Regions from separate parts of the Bacillus sp. JZ105 genome, predicted to be linked through region 1. Evidence: predicted binding sites of a transcription regulator. Region 1 holds the regulator's gene; the other holds the start of a gene.
The links. The regulator NrdR, encoded in region 1, represses ribonucleotide reductase genes. The targets are predictions, from matches to a motif close to AACACNATATATNGTGTT.
Positions count from the first base shown of each region.

Region 2: a site for NrdR is predicted at 4,603-4,620, ahead of nrdI (class Ib ribonucleoside-diphosphate reductase assembly flavoprotein NrdI). Genes of this name have one in related genera too.

Region 1 covers NZ_CP096387.1:2,627,281-2,637,108, forward strand. The annotation lists gene M1D81_RS13510 (HAD family hydrolase) at 146-925, shown strand; gene M1D81_RS13515 (methyl-accepting chemotaxis protein) at 980-1,900, opposite strand; gene thrS (threonine--tRNA ligase) at 2,048-3,988, opposite strand; T-box leader at 4,034-4,281, opposite strand; gene ytxC (putative sporulation protein YtxC) at 4,325-5,194, opposite strand; gene M1D81_RS13530 (TVP38/TMEM64 family protein) at 5,255-5,893, opposite strand; gene dnaI (primosomal protein DnaI) at 5,927-6,856, opposite strand; gene M1D81_RS13540 (replication initiation and membrane attachment family protein) at 6,873-8,297, opposite strand; gene nrdR (transcriptional regulator NrdR) at 8,399-8,857, opposite strand; gene M1D81_RS13550 (hypothetical protein) at 8,862-9,248, opposite strand; gene speD (adenosylmethionine decarboxylase) at 9,431-9,811, opposite strand.
Region 2 covers NZ_CP096387.1:1,724,071-1,733,898, forward strand. The annotation lists gene M1D81_RS08695 (OsmC family protein) at 1-192, shown strand, start outside; gene erbB (SMR family multidrug efflux transporter EbrB) at 250-609, opposite strand; gene erbA (SMR family multidrug efflux transporter EbrA) at 625-942, opposite strand; gene M1D81_RS08710 (TetR family transcriptional regulator) at 1,219-1,401, opposite strand; gene M1D81_RS08715 (spore coat protein) at 1,585-1,845, opposite strand; gene M1D81_RS08720 (YmaF family protein) at 1,950-2,351, shown strand; gene miaA (tRNA (adenosine(37)-N6)-dimethylallyltransferase MiaA) at 2,422-3,378, shown strand; gene hfq (RNA chaperone Hfq) at 3,404-3,625, shown strand; gene M1D81_RS08735 (YmzC family protein) at 3,786-4,106, shown strand; gene M1D81_RS08740 (hypothetical protein) at 4,186-4,398, shown strand; gene nrdI (class Ib ribonucleoside-diphosphate reductase assembly flavoprotein NrdI) at 4,664-5,056, shown strand; partial or broken gene nrdE (class 1b ribonucleoside-diphosphate reductase subunit alpha) at 5,064-7,117, shown strand; gene nrdF (class 1b ribonucleoside-diphosphate reductase subunit beta) at 7,135-8,115, shown strand; gene M1D81_RS08760 (hypothetical protein) at 8,200-8,817, shown strand; gene M1D81_RS08765 (N-acetylmuramoyl-L-alanine amidase) at 8,885-9,643, opposite strand.

The DNA.
Region 1 (9,828 bases):
TACTGTCTTTCTATTCTATCATGTGCGGTCAATGATCAAAGATCTCTCAAATCTTTTCTTTATTGCCCTCTTCTTCTATTGTAAAATGAACATGAGCCTGTCACTTGCAATTGAAGGTAACACATACATAACAAGGGAGAAGATCATGAAAGCCGTATTTTTCGATTTAGATGATACTTTGCTTTGGGATGAAAAAAGCATTCATACAACTTTTCAAGAAACTTGCCGGGAAGCGGAAAAGAAATATGGACTTGATCCAGAATCGTTTGAACAGATTGTACGTGAAGAAGCAAGAAAGCTGTACTCTTCCTATGAAACATATGATTATACTGTCATGATCGGCATTAATCCTTTCGAAGGACTGTGGTCCAATTTTAGTGAACCGATTAGCGAAGGCTTTCAAAAGCTGAACGCCATTGCACCAGAGTATCGTAAAAACGCTTGGACCAACGGCTTAAAGACAGCGGGAATTGACGATGAGGCATTTGGACAATATTTGGCTGATTTCTTTGCAGCAGAGCGCAGAAAACGCCCATATGTCTATGAAGAAACATACCCTGTTTTAAACCGCCTGAAAGGCAGCTATGAATTGCTCCTTTTAACAAACGGAGATCCTAGCCTTCAAAAGGAAAAACTGGCAGGTGTTCCTGAGCTTGCCCCTTATTTTAACGAAATTGTGATTTCAGGAGATTTCGGAAAAGGCAAACCCGATCCTGGTATCTTTGAGCATTGCCTTCAGCTGTTAAACTTAACAAAAGACGAAGTGATCATGGTTGGAGATAATCCAAAAACAGATATTCTCGGCGCATCTCGCGCTGGTATCCAAACCGTTTGGATCAATCGCCATGGCAAGAAAAATGAAACAGATGTGACGCCTGATTACGAAATCAAAGACTTACATGAATTGTTTGATATATTAAAATAGAACAAAAAAAACACCCTTCTCCAGACGAGATTGGGTGTTTTTGTATTCTTAGAGCTAAATGATTGCCGCTAGATTTTGCGCTTGCCGGTCTAAGCCGCGTGCTGCTTCTCCGACAATAATGAATTCCTCGCTTGCCTGCTTCACAAGATCACGGTTAGTAAACACGGTTGTCTTTGCCCGGCTTGTTCCGCTGCTGACTTTCTCTACTTCTGCATGGATCGCCTTCACGTATTGATCTACCTTGACGATCGCTTCTTTTGAATTTGTCGCAAGCTTTCGAATTTCTGCAGCCACTACACTAAAGCCATTTCCATAGGAACCCGCATGTGCCGCTTCTATTGCTGCATTTAAGGCAAGCAGCTGGGTTTGTGAAGAAATGCTGGTGATGGTTGCAGCAATGGAGCTGATGGACTCTACCTGCTCCGTTAATCCTTTTAGCAAGCTCATATTTTGATCGGTTTCGTTTGCTATATGATCAAAGGAAGCATTGACACTTTGACTATGCTGAATGCCAACTTCTGCTCGTTCCATTAATCTTGCAGACATCTCCTTTAAGTCTTCTACAACCTGTTTCATCGAGAGTTCTCTCTCCGTAATATCTGTCGCCACTTTCACAACACCCACTACAGTTCCTTCTTCATCTTGAACTGGTGAATATGTCGCTTCAAGCCATAAGCTCTTGCCGTTTTTTGTGATCCGCTGCACCTTTTCTTGAAAAACTTGACCTTCTCTCAAACGCTTCCAAAACATGTGATAGCTCGTGTGTTCTGTAATATGCGGAGGACAGAACTGTCTATGTTTAAGACCGATCATCTCTTGTTTAGAATATCCCATGGCTTTTGCAAAAATATCGTTCACCCATAGAACTTCACCTGTCACATTAAATTCGATCATTGCCAGCGAGTGCTCTAATGCACGAAGAACAGCTGATTGCTCCAATACTTGTGACGATAAATTGTTTGTTGTTTGCATCATCGCTTTCATTCCCCCAATTTGTCTCAAACCAACAGTACATACTTACCCTTACATTTGTACCATGTAAACGTCTCTTTTTCGATCACTAGTGGAAGTGTTCTCCAAAAAGAAAAAGCCAGTGATCTAAAGAGAATCACTGGCCGCTTCTTATTTTTTTGCTTCTGCTACTGCATGTTTCACAAAGGCTTCAAGATCCATTGTTTCTGAATCTTGTTCCCCGTATTTTCTTACATTGACAGCGCCATTTTCTGCTTCTTGATCTCCTACGACAAGCATGTACGGAATCTTTTGCATTTGTGCTTCTCTAATTTTGTACCCAATTTTTTCATCGCGGCTGTCAAGCTCTACACGAAGGCCTTCAAGCTGCAAACGTTCTTGTACTTTTTTCGCATAGTCTAAATGAACAGACGGTGAAACTGGGATGACTTGGAATTGTACAGGTGCAAGCCATGTTGGAAGGGCTCCTTTGTACTCTTCAATTAAGAAGGCAACGAAGCGTTCCATTGTAGAAACAACACCTCTATGAATGACGACTGGACGATGGTGCTTTCCATCTTCTCCGATATATGTGAGATCAAAGCGTTCTGGAAGTAAGAAATCAAGCTGTACAGTGGATAATGTCTCTTCTTTTCCAAGAGCTGTCTTCACTTGTACATCAAGCTTCGGCCCATAAAATGCTGCTTCGCCTTCTGCTTCATAGTAGTCATGACCAAGCTCGTCCATTGCATCCTTCAGCATCGATTGTGCTTTATTCCACATCGCATCATCATCGAAATACTTTTCAGTATCTTCTGGATCACGATAAGATAAGCGGAATGTGTAGTCATTCAAGCCAAAGTCTTGATACACTTCTTCAATTAAGCGAACTGTACGGATGAACTCGTCTTTGATTTGATCTGGACGAACAAAGATGTGTGCATCGTTTAATGTCATACCGCGAACACGCTGAAGGCCGGATAAGGCACCTGACATTTCATAGCGGTGCATTGTACCAAGTTCTGCAATTCGAATTGGCAATTCGCGATAGCTGTGCGGCTCGTTTTTGTAAATCATCATATGGTGCGGACAGTTCATCGGACGAAGAACAAGATCTTCGTTGTCCATTTCCATTACTGGGAACATGTCTTCTTGATAATGCGCCCAGTGTCCTGATGTTTTATACAATTCAACACTTGCAAGAACTGGTGTGTACACATGTTCATAGCCAAGACGCACTTCTTTATCGACAATGTAACGCTCAATGACGCGGCGGATTGTAGCGCCTTTTGGCAGCCAAAGCGGAAGTCCTTGACCAACCTTTTGGGAATTCGCAAACAGTTTCAGCTCTTTTCCAAGCTTACGGTGATCGCGTTCTTTCGCTTCTTCCAGCAGACGTAAGTGCTCATTTAAATCTTCTTTGCTGAAGAAAGCTGTTCCGTAAATACGCTGAAGCATTTGGTTGTTACTGTCACCTCTCCAGTATGCACCGGCAAGGCTTAACAGTTTAAATTCTTTGATTTTCCCTGTAGATGGCAAGTGAATCCCGCGGCAGAGGTCAAAGAATTCACCCTGCTCATAAATCGTCACAGCTTCACCTTCTGGAATCGCCTCTAACAGTTCAAGCTTCAATTCATCACCAATCGCTTCAAAGCGTTTTTTCGCTTCTTCTCTTGATACTTCAATTCGCTCAATTGGCAGATTGCTGTTAATGATTTTCTTCATTTCTTTTTCAATCTTTGGTAAGTCTTCAGGTGTGATGGCAACATCGATGTCCACATCGTAGTAGAAGCCATTTTCGATGACAGGACCTACGCCAAACTGAACGTGATGCTCTTTTCCATACAGACGTTTAATCGCCTGCGCTAGCAAATGTGCTGTGCTGTGGCGCATAATGTCGAGTGCTTCTTCACTTTTATCTGTGATGATCTCGATTGTTCCACTTTCTAATAGCGGCGTACGCAGATCTATTTCTTTACCGTTCAATTTACCGGCAAGTGCTTTTTTCTTTAGGCCCGGGCTAATTGATGCCGCGATGTCTTCTGTTGTAGCTGTTTTGTCAAACTCCTTGACTGCTCCATCTGGAAATGTAAGTTGAATTTGTTCTGACATCTCTGGTCACTCCTTTTTTTGGCAATATAAAAACCCCGCCCCCTGGAAAGGGACGAGGTTGAATAAACGGAATCGTGGTTCCACCCTTTTTCCCGTACTTGCAGCTTGCTTTTTCATAAGCAAATACGGCTTGCGGTTCGATAACGGGAATTCCCGTCAGCCATTACTAAAAAGTTCACAGCTGATGTTCAAAGGTGGTAAAGCAAATGGTCCTCTGCTAGGAAGCTTTCAGCCGCGGCTTCCCTCTCTTTAAGCGGGTGTTCATTTGTTCATGTCCTTATCAATACGGTCTCTGTATGAAGTTACACCGTATTATAAAACGTTTTTTCGTGAAAATCAAGAAAGCTTTTCACTTTTCTTTTCGAAATGGTCATGTACAAATTGAACATTCTGCTCTTGGAATGAATGGGACGGGAACAACTCGACCCTTTCTTGAAAAATATTTTGAATGGTTTGCACCATCGAGTGACCTGTATCATTTGTAAATAGGTCAATTTTTTGCGGTGCAATGGAGACAAGCGGTGCAATCAGCTGCGAATCAATATACATTGGATGCTCTCTTACAAACTGTCTGTCTATGTATTGTTTTTGATCACGCTCAGAAGCGTAGCGAAATTCCCAAATCACCAGGCGGTCCTGATGCACAACATGTACTTTTTCGAGCCTAGGCTCTCTTGCCATCACATAGTCTCGAAGCGATTGAATGAAATTTTGATACTCCTGCTCCATTTTGTATTCTTCAATGGACACTTCAACATAGTTTTTCAGCCTTCGGTCATACTCTGACAGCCTAAATGTCATAAATGAACCAATTGAAAAAACGCCTTGCTGTAAAGAAATCGCCTCAAGCTCCTTTTTTAAAAGGGCTTCTCTTGATGGGTCTTGCTGAATGCCGGGAATATCATCTAAGTCCCCGTTCATGATACTGTGTGCGATGGAAAGAATTTGGTGCTGCTCTTCGGGATCTTTAAACAAATAGGTGTTTTCAAGGATGCTGCGCATGCGCTCATTTTCTTTGCATTCCAAAAAAAAGTGAACCAATAATGGCCGCACAATGTGCTCAAGTGCTTCTTTGGATTCCTTCGCCTCTATGAGAAGCCGGTCTTTCCCTTGTTGAATTGACATGTGATGCCGACTGTCTAAGTGTTCAGCAAGATGTAAAAAAGCGGCGGTATCATATTCATCTTCAAAGATTATTTCAAGCATGTTTGTCCCCCCTAACGACATCTGTTACATATATATGGAGGGAACATAAAAAATAGACGCCTAAAATAAATCAGGCATCTTTCTTTTTAAAATGAGTGGAACAGAGATAAAGATCAAATAAATCAAACAAACAACCGCTAAGGCGGCATAATTGCCGCTGACAAAGCTTGAGCCGAGAACATTTAACGCAATTGTACCCGGTATTAAGCCTAAAAAAGTGGCTGTCACAAATGCACGATAATTTGCACGTGAAGCAGCTGCCGCATAGCTGACAAAATCAAAATGAATCGGTGCAATACGCAATAACAAAATATAAAGAAATCCATGCTCCTGAATGCGGGACGTCACCGCTTTCAGCTTCCGGCTGTTTGATTCCGTTTCCTTCTTTTTTGCACGAAAGGTTGAAGCAATCATGAAAGAGCCTGTTGCCCCGGCTGTCGCTCCAATGAGGGCATAAATCGTCCCAAGGACACTGCCGAATGCCAAACCTGCCGCCAAAGAAAAGACCGTAATCGGGACGAGAACAAACGGGCGGAAAAGAGATAAGAAAAGAAAAACAAAGGGAGCCAGCATCCCAAATTGCAGCACCCAATTCTTCACATCTTTCGGCGCCAGCTGAAGATGCTGTTTATTCAGCCACCACAGCGCAGCAGCAAGAATGCCAATCACAAGAAAAAGCAGCCATTTTCTTTTGTTCATTTCATTTGCTCCTCCTTCAGGTGACATACGCTTTTATAAATGACGGCGGTTTTCTCCTTCAAGCAGCACCGGCTCTGCTAAATAGAGAATCCGTTCCATTAAACGAGCGGCTTTGACCTCTTCTTTTTCCCCCCGCTGTGAATACGTAAAGTGATGCTTCAGCTCATTTGGTGAGAAATTAGAAGAGAAAAATGTCGGCAGCTGCTCTGCCATACGGTATTGTAAGATCGTACCGAGCAGTTCATCCCGCACCCAGCTTGTCATCGATTCTGCCCCAATATCATCAAGCATTAAAATCGGAGTGGACTTGACCATATTCAGCTTTTCTTCTAGCGTATGATCGGCTAATGAATTTTTTAACTCTCTTACAAATTCAGGCACGTAAACAAGGAGAGATGGGTATTCTTTCTCCGCTAGCTGCTGCGCAATAGCTGCCAGTATATACGTTTTCCCTACTCCAAACTTTCCGTGTAAATACAAGCCTTTTCCTTTTCCAGTCTCATCATAGCTTTGGAGGAATTGACCTACTTTTTGGATGACCTCTTGTCTTCCTACAACGTTCAGATCAGCAAACGTCGCTTGAAGGACATTTTGCGGAATATACATGCTTTTCATCAGCTCTTGCTGTTTTTTCTGTCTATCGAGCCGCAGCTTGACCAGGCAAGGGGAATATTCAATATCAATACTCTGCCCTTTGATCACAAGCTTCGGGTGATACCCATCTAAAATCGCATTGACGTTTTCGTCATCTAAGCAGTAAGAGCAGCCCTTCGACTGCTGCACATATTCAAAGAGCCGGTTCAAGCTGCGATTGATCATGTCTTCATGTATCTCTTCTTGATGCTTCTGTAAAAAGGCCTTTACATCTTCATCAGATAACACACTTTCTTTAATCTGATTGTATCTCTCGCGAAAATCTACTCGTCCTTTTAGCTGTTCAAATGAACGACCGATCGGTTTCATCCCATCTCACCTCACCTTAATGTGCATTGTACTTTTTCATATTCTTAAACTGATCTAACAGTTTTTCTTTTTCTCGTTCGAGGTCTTCTGTAGACAGATTGTCCGTTTGCTCTTTTGCCGGCTGTTCTTTTGTTTCAGTTTCTTTCATCCAGTCAGGCAGTTTCTCTTCCCGGACAACTTTTCCTGTACCATATGGGCTGCGCTGCTTTTTCTGCTGCGCCCACTCTGTCATTTGTCTGTTCTCTTCTTTGGCAATTTTCATGGCAGCTGCTACGGTTTTGATTTTCTTTCTCACCCAATGAGCGGCGATTTTTTGCATATATGTTTTTGACAGCTTCATATCTGTTTTGAGTAATGTATAGTAGATGAGAACATTCATGACACCTGGCTCTAGCTGCTGCTCGAGCATGATATCTTCGACAATTCTTAAGTCGGCATACGTTGGCTCAATACCATCTGCCATGTCTTTTAGCAGCTCTCTAGGCGAAATATGATCCAGCTTTTCAATCAATTTTGCATCTGGAGTATCCGCTGCCGGCGTCTTTGAAGCATCTTGTCGCAAGTGTCTTGGCTGTTTTTGATCAATCAGCTTTGGCTGTTCGCCTCTGTATTCAATTTGGTACCAGTCTCTTGCTGCTTTTCTCAGCTCTTCTGTTGAGATCATTTGATCCGAACCGCATGCACCTGCTACAATATTTTGCATTTGAAGCGGGGTGATGCCGTATACAACAGCTAACTTCTTAATTGTTTCTTTTACCTGCTTTGTCAAAGCCTTTCTTGGAATCATCATGTCAGACATACCGGCTAATAATAGATCGAAATCAAAGGATTCGTCTGAGAGCGGTGCCGGCTGACTCGATCCAACGGTCACATATTCATAGCCTTGATCAAGCGATGACACCTGATGAATTTCTTCTGTCATCTTGCGCTCGCCTGGCTGCAATACGTGAAAGACTTCTTCAAACGAACGTGAAATGTTCTTTGCTTCTGCAGGAACACCCGGATAGGAGAAATAATCGCGCAGCTGCATATATTTTGCTTTCTCTACACGATGGTACAGCAGGACATTCAGCATACCATCTTGAAAAAATTCATCTGGTCTTAGCGGTGGTACAAGCTCATATGTAAACAGTCTGCCTTCTTCCGTTTCCTGTTCATATGTGCGGAGTAAGCCGATCGCTTCAAGCTTTAAACGTTCCTCAAAAATATCATTTAAATTCGTCTGCAGCATGACCATGAGCTGCCGATGAGGTGCAGGTTTTCCCCACATACGATTTTGTTCCAGCTCACCCCACAGCGTCATGTATAAGCTGAAAGCGGACATGCCAATAAGCGGCTGATATAAAAGAGTGATGAGCTGTCTATCGATGTCACCGAGCAATGAAGCGCTTTTGACGACATACGGATCGACGGCTAGCACTTCCTTCCAATGCTCTGTCATATGCTGATCCTCCCCATGAATTGCGATTGTTTCCATTGTACACTCTTTTTGCGTTTTACGCTTTACGCAGGAAAAAGAGCATGAAGAATCTCCAGCTCTTTTTAGCGTTCTTTCTTTAATAGATCTTTTAATTCATCAATAAAGACATTGATGTCTTTAAACTGCCGGTAAACCGAGGCAAACCTGACGTAAGACACTTCATCAATTTTCGCCAGCTCGTCCATGACCATTTCACCTACAAGCTCGCTTTTCACTTCTGACATGCCTTGATTGCGCAGTTCTTTTTCGATATTAAAACAGACATCTTCCAGCTGCTTTAAAGCGACAGGACGCTTTTCACACGCTTTGATGAGTCCTCTCAGCATTTTTTCGCGGCTGAATTCTTCTCGAATCCCTTCTTTTTTCACCACAATCAGCGGTAATTCTTCTAATTTTTCAAACGTCGTAAAGCGATATTGGCAGCTTTCGCACTCTCTTCTACGACGGATGGATTTCCCTTCATCTACTGGTCTTGAATCAAGCACCCTTGTGCCAAGGTGCTGACATGTGGGACATTTCATTTCATCAGCTCCGATCTATTCTTGGAAGTTGTTTGTCTAGTTCATCATAAAGGGACAGAACGGTCTTTTGACTATAGCCGAAATCTGTTGGCAGGGCCGTTTCCGTTGTCACATTAAAATCGACAGCTGTTTCAAAAGGACGAATTGAAATGACAGTCGCCACGAGAAAGGCTTTTTTCGGCAATCGTATGTTTGCGCTGATTTCACCTCGTTCTGCTGAAACAGATGTCACTTGATAAGAATCGCTTCGGGAAAGAATGGTTTCCACCGCTTGAAAAACTTGTGCATTCGTCGATTTGTAGTAATGGCTTTTCAGTTCTGACACTGGATGCTCGTCAGATGTTTCTGTATGGTTTGACATGAATCGCTTAAACTTTTGTCTTAAAGTCATACACGTATCCCCTTTGCCATAATGCCTCTTTCTTTATTTTATAAAAAAAACCTTTGTTTTCCTAGAACAAAAGTATAGACAAGCTGGGGAATGTTGGATTTTTTATCAAAAAATATAAAAAGGAGCATAACACAAAGGCATTCAATGCTTTTGGCCAGCTCCCATTGCAATCTTTTTTATGTTTACAGTGCTTTGGCTTGTGCCTGTTTGACTTGTACAGGTCCCATGCCTCGAGGAATTTCGATGTTTTCTCTTGTTTCAGCACCTAATTCATCTCCGATATGATCTGCTGCAATATTCGGATCTAGGTCACCGCAAGTATAAACATCTATGCTCGCATAACCATGTTCAGGAAAGCTGTGAATTGTCAGATGAGATTCAGAAATAATGACAACTCCACTTACTCCTTGAGGTGCAAATTTGTGAAAAGCAACCTCTCTTACCTCAGCTCCTGATTTCAAAGCTGCATTTACAAACGTTTTTTCAATAAAATCCATGTCGTTCAGTTTATCACAGTCGCATCCCCATAGCTCGGAGATAACGTGACGTCCGATTGTTTCCATCATGGACCCCCCTTTAA
Region 2 (9,828 bases), 900 kb from region 1:
ACAAATGGTGTGTTTACTTATGAGGAAATCATTCATCGGCCTGTCATCATCCTCAAAGAATCCGCTTCCGCACATGATATTGAGCTGGCCCGAAAGCTGGCGCATAAAGCCGAAAGCTCTTGTATGATTTCAAGAGCTGTTCAGGGGAATGTGAACATCTCCTTAGAAGAAACCATTCAAGTCGGCCGTTAAAAACAAAAAAGTCATTTTCTCTAGAAATATGGAGAAAATGACCTTTTTTTATGACGTTCATTCGGTTTGATCGAGTTGTGCTTTGGTTTCGTTCTTTTGCTTCTTGGATTGATTTAAGACAATTACGCCGCAGATGACAAGTGCAAGGCCGATGTAGCCTTTTGTGCTGATCGTTTCGTTAAACAGCACAAGTCCTACAAGAGCAGTGAGAGCTGTTCCAACGCCAGACCAGGTTGCATAGGCAGACGAGAGCTCGATGGTTTTAAGTGCCAAGCTCAGGAAAGTAAAGGCGCATCCAAATCCGATCAGTACCCCGATACTCGGCAGTAGCTGCGAAAAGCCTTGAGAAAGCTTCAGCATTGTACTGCCAAAAACCTCTGTCAAAATGGCTCCTGTTAAGTAGAGTATTCCTTTCATCATCTCCCACATCCTTTATGACATATTTAATAGTACGACCCCTGAGACAAGCATCGCCATGCCACTGACTGCTTTTTGGTTCAAGGTTTCTTTGAAAAAGAGCACGCCAAAAATAGCTGTGAGGACCGTACCAGCCCCAGACCATGTTGCGTAAGTTATGCTGAGCGGAATGATGTTCAGCGTCAATGCCAGCATATAAAAAGCAAGTGTATAGCCAGCCACAACGACAGCACTAGGCTTCCAGCGCGTAAAACCATGAGATAATTTTAACATCGCGGCGCCAATGGCTTCTGAGAAAATGGCCAAAGCCAAAAAAAGATAACCGAGGATCATGATCATCCCTCCTTCTAATAGGTGTAAAATCCGCTGAAGTAAAAGAGTTTTTTCCTCTCTTTTCAGCGGTTCGAGCTGAAACATTTCTAAAAACCATATTACATCCATGCAAGGCGGATCAGCTGACTCAGTGCAGGATCGCTTATTTCCTCAGCTGCTTTTTCTTTGACCTCCGCATAAAAAGCACGCCAGGATGCAGCAGCGCATCATCAAATGACATGGTAGCCAGAGCATACTTGTACATAGCTGGGGCGTATGCTGCATATTTAGATCATGTCATGTGGCCAATAGATATGCGCGTACATAAGGCGCTTTTTCGTGTTTGTATGTTTCTTGATACGTCACGAGCTGCTGACGAAAGCAAAGAATTGCGTGCTCATTCATTTGTTGGATGAGCTCTTCCTTGCTTGAAAAATGATAAAGCAGACCGGCTTTGGTCATATTTGCATGCTCTGCCATCTGCTGAATTCTTCTTTTAAAATCGTGCTGGCAGCTGTATCAAAAATTTGCTCTTTTTTGGTTTTAAGTATAAAAAAAACACCTACTTTACTGAAGAGTCGGTAAAGTAAATGTTAACCCATGAAAAAAGAGTGTGTCAATCGATTCATTTTATGAACGGATATTTTCACTTAAACGTCATATTTAATACCAAGGGTATGGTCCATATGGCACAAATGGCGGGGGATAAGGATATCCAAATCCTGGTGCAAGCAAAGATCCAGCAAGCAGGCCGCCAGCAAAGCCGCCTAAAAATGGAGGTCCAAAGAATCCAGGTCTTCCAAATCCAAAGCCTGGTCGGCCAAATCCAAAACCAGGTCGGCCAAATCCAAAACCAGGTCTCCCAAATCCAAAAGGTCTTCTCATGTCTTCTTGAATAAACGGAGGTGCGTCAAAATAATTCATAATAAAAGGCTCCTTTCTCATAAAATCACTGTAACTGACATCAGTGTATTCCAGTCGCCTACATGTGTTTGGATGAACGCCTAATATAAGGAGGAATGTTAGAAATGGGCCTGTATCCATCTGATTGGGCAAAGTGTCCGCCGCATGCTCATGCATATAAAGCTCGTACAGATGTAACGGAGGGGCATTATCATTTAATAGAAGGTATTTCTCAGCCTGTGAATGGAAGCAGCACTGACCGGCATACTCATTTTTATCGGGGAATCACTTCCTTTGAAAGAGGACACTTCCACAGGTACTACGGTATCACAGGGCCTGCAATTCCGAGAGTGGATGGAACGCATTATCACGAGATTGAGGAAGTCACCTATTCTGCCTATCTCGATTCTGTTCCTATCCCATATGGAGGTGTCGTCTATAGTCCAGATGAGAATCGGCCAACCCATAAGCATCGTTTAAAAGGAAAAACATATGAAGTGGTTGGTAATGAACCGCTTGGCTGGTAATGGGCAGGATATAGGAGAGTAAGAAAAGTTATGCTATACTGTAGGCAGTTTTGTAAAAGTGAGTGATGTTATGAATAAAGCGAAGCAGCCAGTAATCGTGTTAGTAGGGCCGACGGCTGTCGGCAAAACCAAATTGAGCATTGATATAGCCAAAGCATTTAATGGAGAGATTATCAGCGGGGATTCTATGCAGATTTATAAAGGGATGGATATCGGAACAGCTAAAATCACCCCCGAAGAAATGAATGGCATTCCGCACCATTTAATTGATATTAAACAGCCGGACGAATCTTTTTCGACAGCTGAATTTCAGCAGCTGGTTCGTTCGAAGATCAAAGAGATTGCCGCTAGAGGGAAAACGCCAATGATTGTCGGCGGAACAGGCCTCTATATCCAATCTGTTTTATATGATTACACATTTACGGATGAGAAAAGTGATCCTGCTTTTAGAGAAGAAATGACGCTCTTTGAACAGCAGCACGGCGCGCTTTTGCTGCACGAAAAGCTAAAGGCAGTAGATCCTGATGCGGCAAACGCTATTCATCCGAATAACGTCCGCCGCGTGATCCGGGCGCTGGAAGTGATTCATACAACAGGTCAGAAAATGTCGGAGATGCAAAACGGGCATCAAGAAGTTCCTCTTTATGATACAGCCTTCATTGGACTGAAAATGGATCGAGAGCTTTTGTACGAGCGCATTCATCAAAGAATTGATATGATGATAGATGAAGGCTTAATTGAAGAAGTGAGAGCACTTTATCAATCTGGCTTGAAGGATTGTCAGTCTGTTCAAGCCATTGGTTATAAAGAGCTGTATGCCTATTTTCAAGGTGACTGCTCACTTGATGAAGCCATCCAGCAATTAAAGCAAAATTCCCGTAGATATGCGAAACGTCAGTTCACGTGGTTCCGTAATAAGATGGCGGTCACTTGGTTTGATATGACACCGCCTTGCCACTTTTCAGACAAAAAAGAGGAAATTTTCGCATATATAGCAGGAAAGCTTGGACTTAAAGCGAAACTGTAGTTATCAGAATCAAGGAGGACGAAACATGAAACCGATTAATATTCAGGAGCAGTTTTTGAATCAGATCCGCAAAGACAATACATTTGTCACAGTATTCTTGCTGAATGGCTTTCAGCTTCGCGGTCAAGTGAAAGGGTTTGACAATTTCACGGTGCTGCTTGAAACAGAAGGGAAGCAGCAACTTATTTATAAACACGCCATTTCTACATTTGCGCCTCAAAAGAATGTAAATCTAGAATTAGAATAGGATAGGTTGTATTAAATAGCCCCATGCCTCTGCGAATAAACCGGCCGGAACCCGCTACGTTTTTTGTCAGTGCAGAGGGGCTATTTTGTATGCAATGAAACTTTTCTGCCAATTTTCCGTATCATTCCTTATTGGATATTAGAAGGGTGAGGGGATTCATATGGAAAATGCAGAGCTTGAATTAAGAAGGATTAGAGTGATCCTCCTTTTGATTGGAATTGTTGTCTTGTTTGGATCGTGCGCTATCTCAAACATTGAAACGAGACAAGAAAGTTGGAATAACCATTCTCATGAAAATGCAGATGGAGTTTTACCATCATCTGCTGCACTAAAAAATAATCATTTTGCTGTTGTGAAAGATGATCAAGTACATGTGTACCGGTTTGATGAAAAAGAAGGAGAGCTGACTCTCGTTACAACGAAATACATAGATGAATGGGATGATGAAGAATATGATGATGACCTCGATGAAGAAGAGTAAGCACGTAAATTTACAAATGAATGTGAAGCCGCTACACTATAATCATGCATCAGACATCTAGACAGAAAAGGATGAGTTCATGACACATAAAATTAAAATTAATCATTGGGAACAAACTTGTGAAGACGATTCCTGTTTCGAATATGGAACAAGTGTTTCTGTAAATGGGAAAGAATTAGTGAGAGAAGCTTCAATCGTCTCTGCGCTTGAAGCGGTGCTAAAAGAATTAGGTGTTGAAGTGGAAATTACAGAAGTGTCAGAAGATTTACAGTGCAATGCCTACAAAAAATAAAACAAAAAGTCTAGTCTACTAAGCGATTTTTTTTCGTGTTATGATAGATTTCGGTTTCAGTTGAATAGGGAGTAGAGCAGTCTATTTTTAGATCCTGTTCTGCTCTATTTATTTGAACGTACGAGTTCGGCTATGAAGGTTCGGCCGGGTTGGTTGATTTTTTTCGTTTTGAACATCTATATGTTGTGTTTTGAAAAAACATAGTATACTATATATAGTGAATAGCGAAATGATCAACAATACTAAAAACTAGGTCGTGATGGAATTGATTCAAATCGTATTTGATTCAAAAACAGGAAATGTTCAACGCTTTTTGGACAAGACCCCTTTTACAGACAAACGAAAATTGACTGGAGAAGAGTTTTTGGATACGCCGTTTATTCTCGTCACCTTTACGACAGGATTTGGACAAGTCCCTAGTACCACTCAGTCATTTTTAGAGAAAAATGCTCACCTTTTACTAGGTGTTGCGGTGAGTGGCAACAAAGTGTGGGGAGATAATTTTGCAAAAAGCGCCGATACGATTTCTAAACAATATCAAGTTCCTATTTTGCACACCTTTGAACTAAGCGGAACAAAAAGGGATGTTGAATTGTTTACACAGGAGGTAGAAAGAATTGTCACAAAATCAGGTTCCAAAGTGGATACAATTAAATAACGAAATTATGATTCAAAAAGAAGGAAAGTTTCAGTTCGATAAGGACAAAGAAGCTGTACATAGTTATTTCGTAGATTACATTAATCAAAACACGGTCTTTTTTCACAATCTAGAAGAGAAGATTGATTACTTAATAGAAAACGACTACTATGAGGAAGAATTTTTAAGACAATACAGCATGGCAGATATTAAAGAAGTCTTTGAAGCTGCATATGCCAAAAAATTTAGATTCCCATCATTTATGAGTGCGTTTAAGTTTTACAATGACTATGCACTGAAAACAAATGATAAAAAGAAAATCCTTGAACGCTATGAAGACCGTATTTCAGTTGTAGCACTTTTCTTTGCGGGCGGGGATAAAGAAAAAGCTCTTGAGTTTGTAGAACTGATGATCAATCAAGAGTACCAGCCAAGTACACCAACCTTCTTGAACGCTGGACGTAAAAGACGCGGTGAGCTTGTGAGCTGCTTCTTGCTTGAAGTGAATGACTCACTAAACGATATTTCAAGAGCGATTGATATTTCCATGCAGCTGTCAAAACTAGGCGGCGGCGTCAGTTTGAACCTGTCAAAACTTCGTGCAAAAGGCGAAGCAATCAAAGATGTCGAAAACGCGACAAAAGGTGTTGTCGGCGTGATGAAGCTTCTTGATAATGCATTCAGATATGCAGATCAAATGGGGCAAAGACAAGGATCAGGCAGTGCCTACCTGAATATTTTCCACAGAGATATCAATGATTTCTTAGATACGAAAAAAATCTCTGCTGATGAAGATGTGCGTGTGAAAACTCTGTCCATTGGAGTCGTCATCCCGGATAAATTTATCGAGCTTGCTAGAGAAGATAAAACAGCTTACACTTTCTATCCGCATACAGTCTATAAAGAATATGGACAGCATCTTGATGAGATGGACATGGAAGAAATGTATGACGAGCTTGTAGAAAACCCGAAAGTCAAAAAGAAAAAGTCAATCCGAGAAAGCTTCTTGAAAAATTGGCTGTTCTACGCTCAGAATCAGGCTATCCATATATCATGTTCCAAGATAATGTAAACAGAGAGCATGCTTTGAACCATATTTCACGAGTGAAATTCTCAAACCTTTGCTCAGAAGTGCTCCAGGCTTCAGAAGTTTCTTCTTACACGGACTATGATCAAGAAGATGAAATCGGTCTTGATATTTCTTGTAACCTTGGTTCATTAAATATCATGAATGTCATGAAAAACAAATCGATCGAAAAAACGGTTAAGCTTGCAACAGACTCACTAACGCTTGTGTCTGAAACAACAGACATTCGCAATGCACCGGCTGTTCGAAAAGCGAACAAGGCGATGAAGTCAATCGGACTTGGCGCGATGAATCTTCACGGGTATTTAGCTCAAAACCAAATTGCCTATGAAAGTGAAGAAGCAAGAGATTTCGCAAATACGTTCTTTATGATGGTGAACTATTATTCAATTAAACGCTCAAGTGAGCTTGCAAAAGAAAAAGGAGAAACATTCCATCGTTATGAAGGCTCTGGCTATGCAACTGGTGAGTACTTCAATAAATACGTGGAAAATGATTTCACACCAAAAACAGAAAAAGCAGCTGCACTATTTGAAGGCATGCACATTCCAACTAAAGAAGACTGGGCCGCACTCAAAGAATTTGTAGCGGAACATGGCATGTATCACAGCTATCGTTTATGTATTGCACCAACAGGTTCCATTTCTTATGTTCAATCGGCAACAGCCTCTGTGATGCCAATTATGGAACGTATCGAAGAAAGAACATACGGCAACAGCAAAACCTATTACCCAATGCCAGGTCTTTCAGCACAAAACTGGTTCTTCTATAAAGAAGCGTACGATATGGACATGTTTAAAGTGGTCGATATGATCGCCACAATTCAGCAGCACGTCGATCAAGGAATCAGCTTTACACTATTCTTAAAAGATACGATGACAACGCGTGATTTAAACCGCATCGATCTTTATGCACACCATAAAGGCATTAAGACACTTTATTATGCAAGAACGAAGGATACAGGGCAGGAAGGCTGTCTTTCTTGTGTTGTTTGATTAAAGGAGAGTTTAACGTGACAAAAATTTATGATGCAGCCAACTGGTCAAAACACGAAGACGATTTTACACAAATGTTTTACAACCAAAATGTGAAGCAGTTCTGGCTTCCAGAAGAGATTTCCTTAAACGGAGATCTCTTAACATGGAAATATTTAGGTGAAAAAGAGCGGGATACGTACATGAAGGTACTTGCTGGACTGACTTTGCTTGATACAGAACAAGGAAATACAGGGATGCCGATTGTTGCTGAACATGTGGACGGCCATCAGCGTAAAGCTGTACTCAACTTTATGGCAATGATGGAAAATGCGGTGCATGCGAAATCATACTCAAATATCTTCATGACACTCGCACCAACTGAAACGATCAGTGAAGTGTTTGAATGGGTCAAGAAGAATAAATTCCTGCAAAAGAAAGCAGATATGATTGTCAGTTTATACCGTTCGATTCAAAAGGACGATCCTATTTCTCTCTTTAAAGCAATGGTTGCTTCTGTTTATTTAGAAAGCTTCCTATTTTATAGTGGTTTTTACTACCCGCTTTATTTCTATGGACAAGGAAAGCTCATGCAAAGTGGTGAAATCATCAACTTAATTTTGCGTGATGAAGCGATTCACGGTGTGTACGTTGGATTATTAGCACAAGAAATTTACAACAAACAAACACCTGACGTGCAAAAAGAGCTGTATGATTTCTCTATTGACCTTTTAAACGAGCTTTATGAAAATGAACTTCATTACACTGAAGATATTTATGACCAAGTCAATTTATCGCATGATGTGAAAAAGTTCATTCGTTACAATGCCAATAAAGCGTTAATGAACCTTGGATTTGCCCCTTACTTTGAAGAAGAAGAGATCAATCCTATTGTATTGAATGGACTCAATACAAAAACAAAGTCGCATGACTTCTTCTCAATGAAAGGGAACGGCTACAAAAAAGCAACAGTTGAGCCGTTAAAAGATGACGACTTCTTCTTTGGAGATGAATCATAAGGAAAGCGTAAAAGTCAAAACGCATCACTCGTTTTGGCTTTTTGCCATTTCTAACAATGTGTTACATACTGGAGGTTACCGAACATGGGAAAAATGGACGAAATCATTTTAGTTGCACCGCGTACGCGGGTGTTCCAAAACGAATCACTTGCGTTTAATGGTGTGAATAGTGAAGAGAAAACAATCAGCACCATTATGAAAGAAATCGAAGAGCACTTCGAGCAAATGCGAAGAGGCGATGCAGAAGAAAATCCTGACTTCAAGCAGCCGATTCCTTATGTCGTGATTAAGCGTGAGGACGAAGTGTATGTATACGAAAGACTTCAAGGCGGAGGAGAGACTCGCTTACATCATAAGTTATCTCTTGGCTTTGGGGGGCATATGAATTTCATCGAAGGAAAAAACTTTGCTGAGATTCTAAAAGAAAATACAGATCGTGAGCTGGACGAAGAACTTTCAATTCAAGAAGAAGACAAACTTGAAATGAAAACCCTTGGGTTAATCAATGACGATGACAACAGTGTCGGCCGTGTGCACATCGGACTGTTATCAGCGCTTGAGCTATCTCCGGGTGCTCATGTGGAAGTAAAAGAAACAGATCAAATCTCAGGAAAATGGATGAAAGCAGCCGATTTGAAAAAGCCTGAATACTTCGATCGTCTTGAAACATGGTCTCAATTTGTCGTTAACATCTTAGCGTAAATGAATACACAACAAACCGGCTCAGCAGAAGACTTGAGCCGGTTTTTTTCGTTACAACAGCTTCAGCTTATTGGAAAACGAATGCGTCGTGACCGGCCTGCTTCAATCTTGCGACGAGATCATCTGCATTTTGCTTTGTACGGAAAGCCCCGGCTTGCACTCGGAACATGCCGCCGTCTAATACAACAAACGCGTCAAAGCCTTTGGATTTAAGTGTAGCTGCTAATTCATCTGCATTGGCTTTCACTTTGAAAGCTCCTGCCTGCACTTTATAAAGATTACTTGCTTTTTTTTTCAATTGAAAGGCTTCTTCTAGACCAGTCGCATGAGCGCGAGCGATGCCTTGAAGGAAGGTTGCGTTGCGGAGCTTATTAGCATCAGCTGCCGTATCGATGAAACCATTCTCTGTTAAAATAGCGGGCATAGAAGTTTCTCGAAGAACGTGGAAGTTCGCCGTTTTCTTGCCGCGGTTAGCGAAATCAACCGAGCGGACAATTTCATCATGAAGGGCATTGCGATACGTGGTAGTCGGTGCTGAAACGCCTGGATACACATAGCTTTCAAACCCTGTGCCCCCGCCAGCATTAATATGAATAGACACGAAATAGTCTGCCCCCCAGCTGTTTGCCGCATTCGTACGCTGGGACAAAGTGACGGATTGGTCAGTTGAACGACTTAAGCGGACGGAAACCCCATCATATTCACTAATCAAAATGTCTCTCAATAAAAGCGCGATTTGAAGTGTTATATTTTTCTCCAAAAGTCCATTAGCACTAGCTCCAGAATCTGTTCCTCCGTGGCCAGGATCAATAAAAATTTTCACCATCTATTCATCACCTCGTCTTTATTTTATGAGAAAATAGAAGAATTGCCTGTACAAAATGCGGAAATCATTGAGACTCTTTTCTGCATCATTTGTGATCAAAAAGCTACATTTTTCTAAGAAAAAGCAAATTGTTGGTTTGTCCGCCCAAACGGGATGAATACAATGGAAATAGCACATCATTTCCT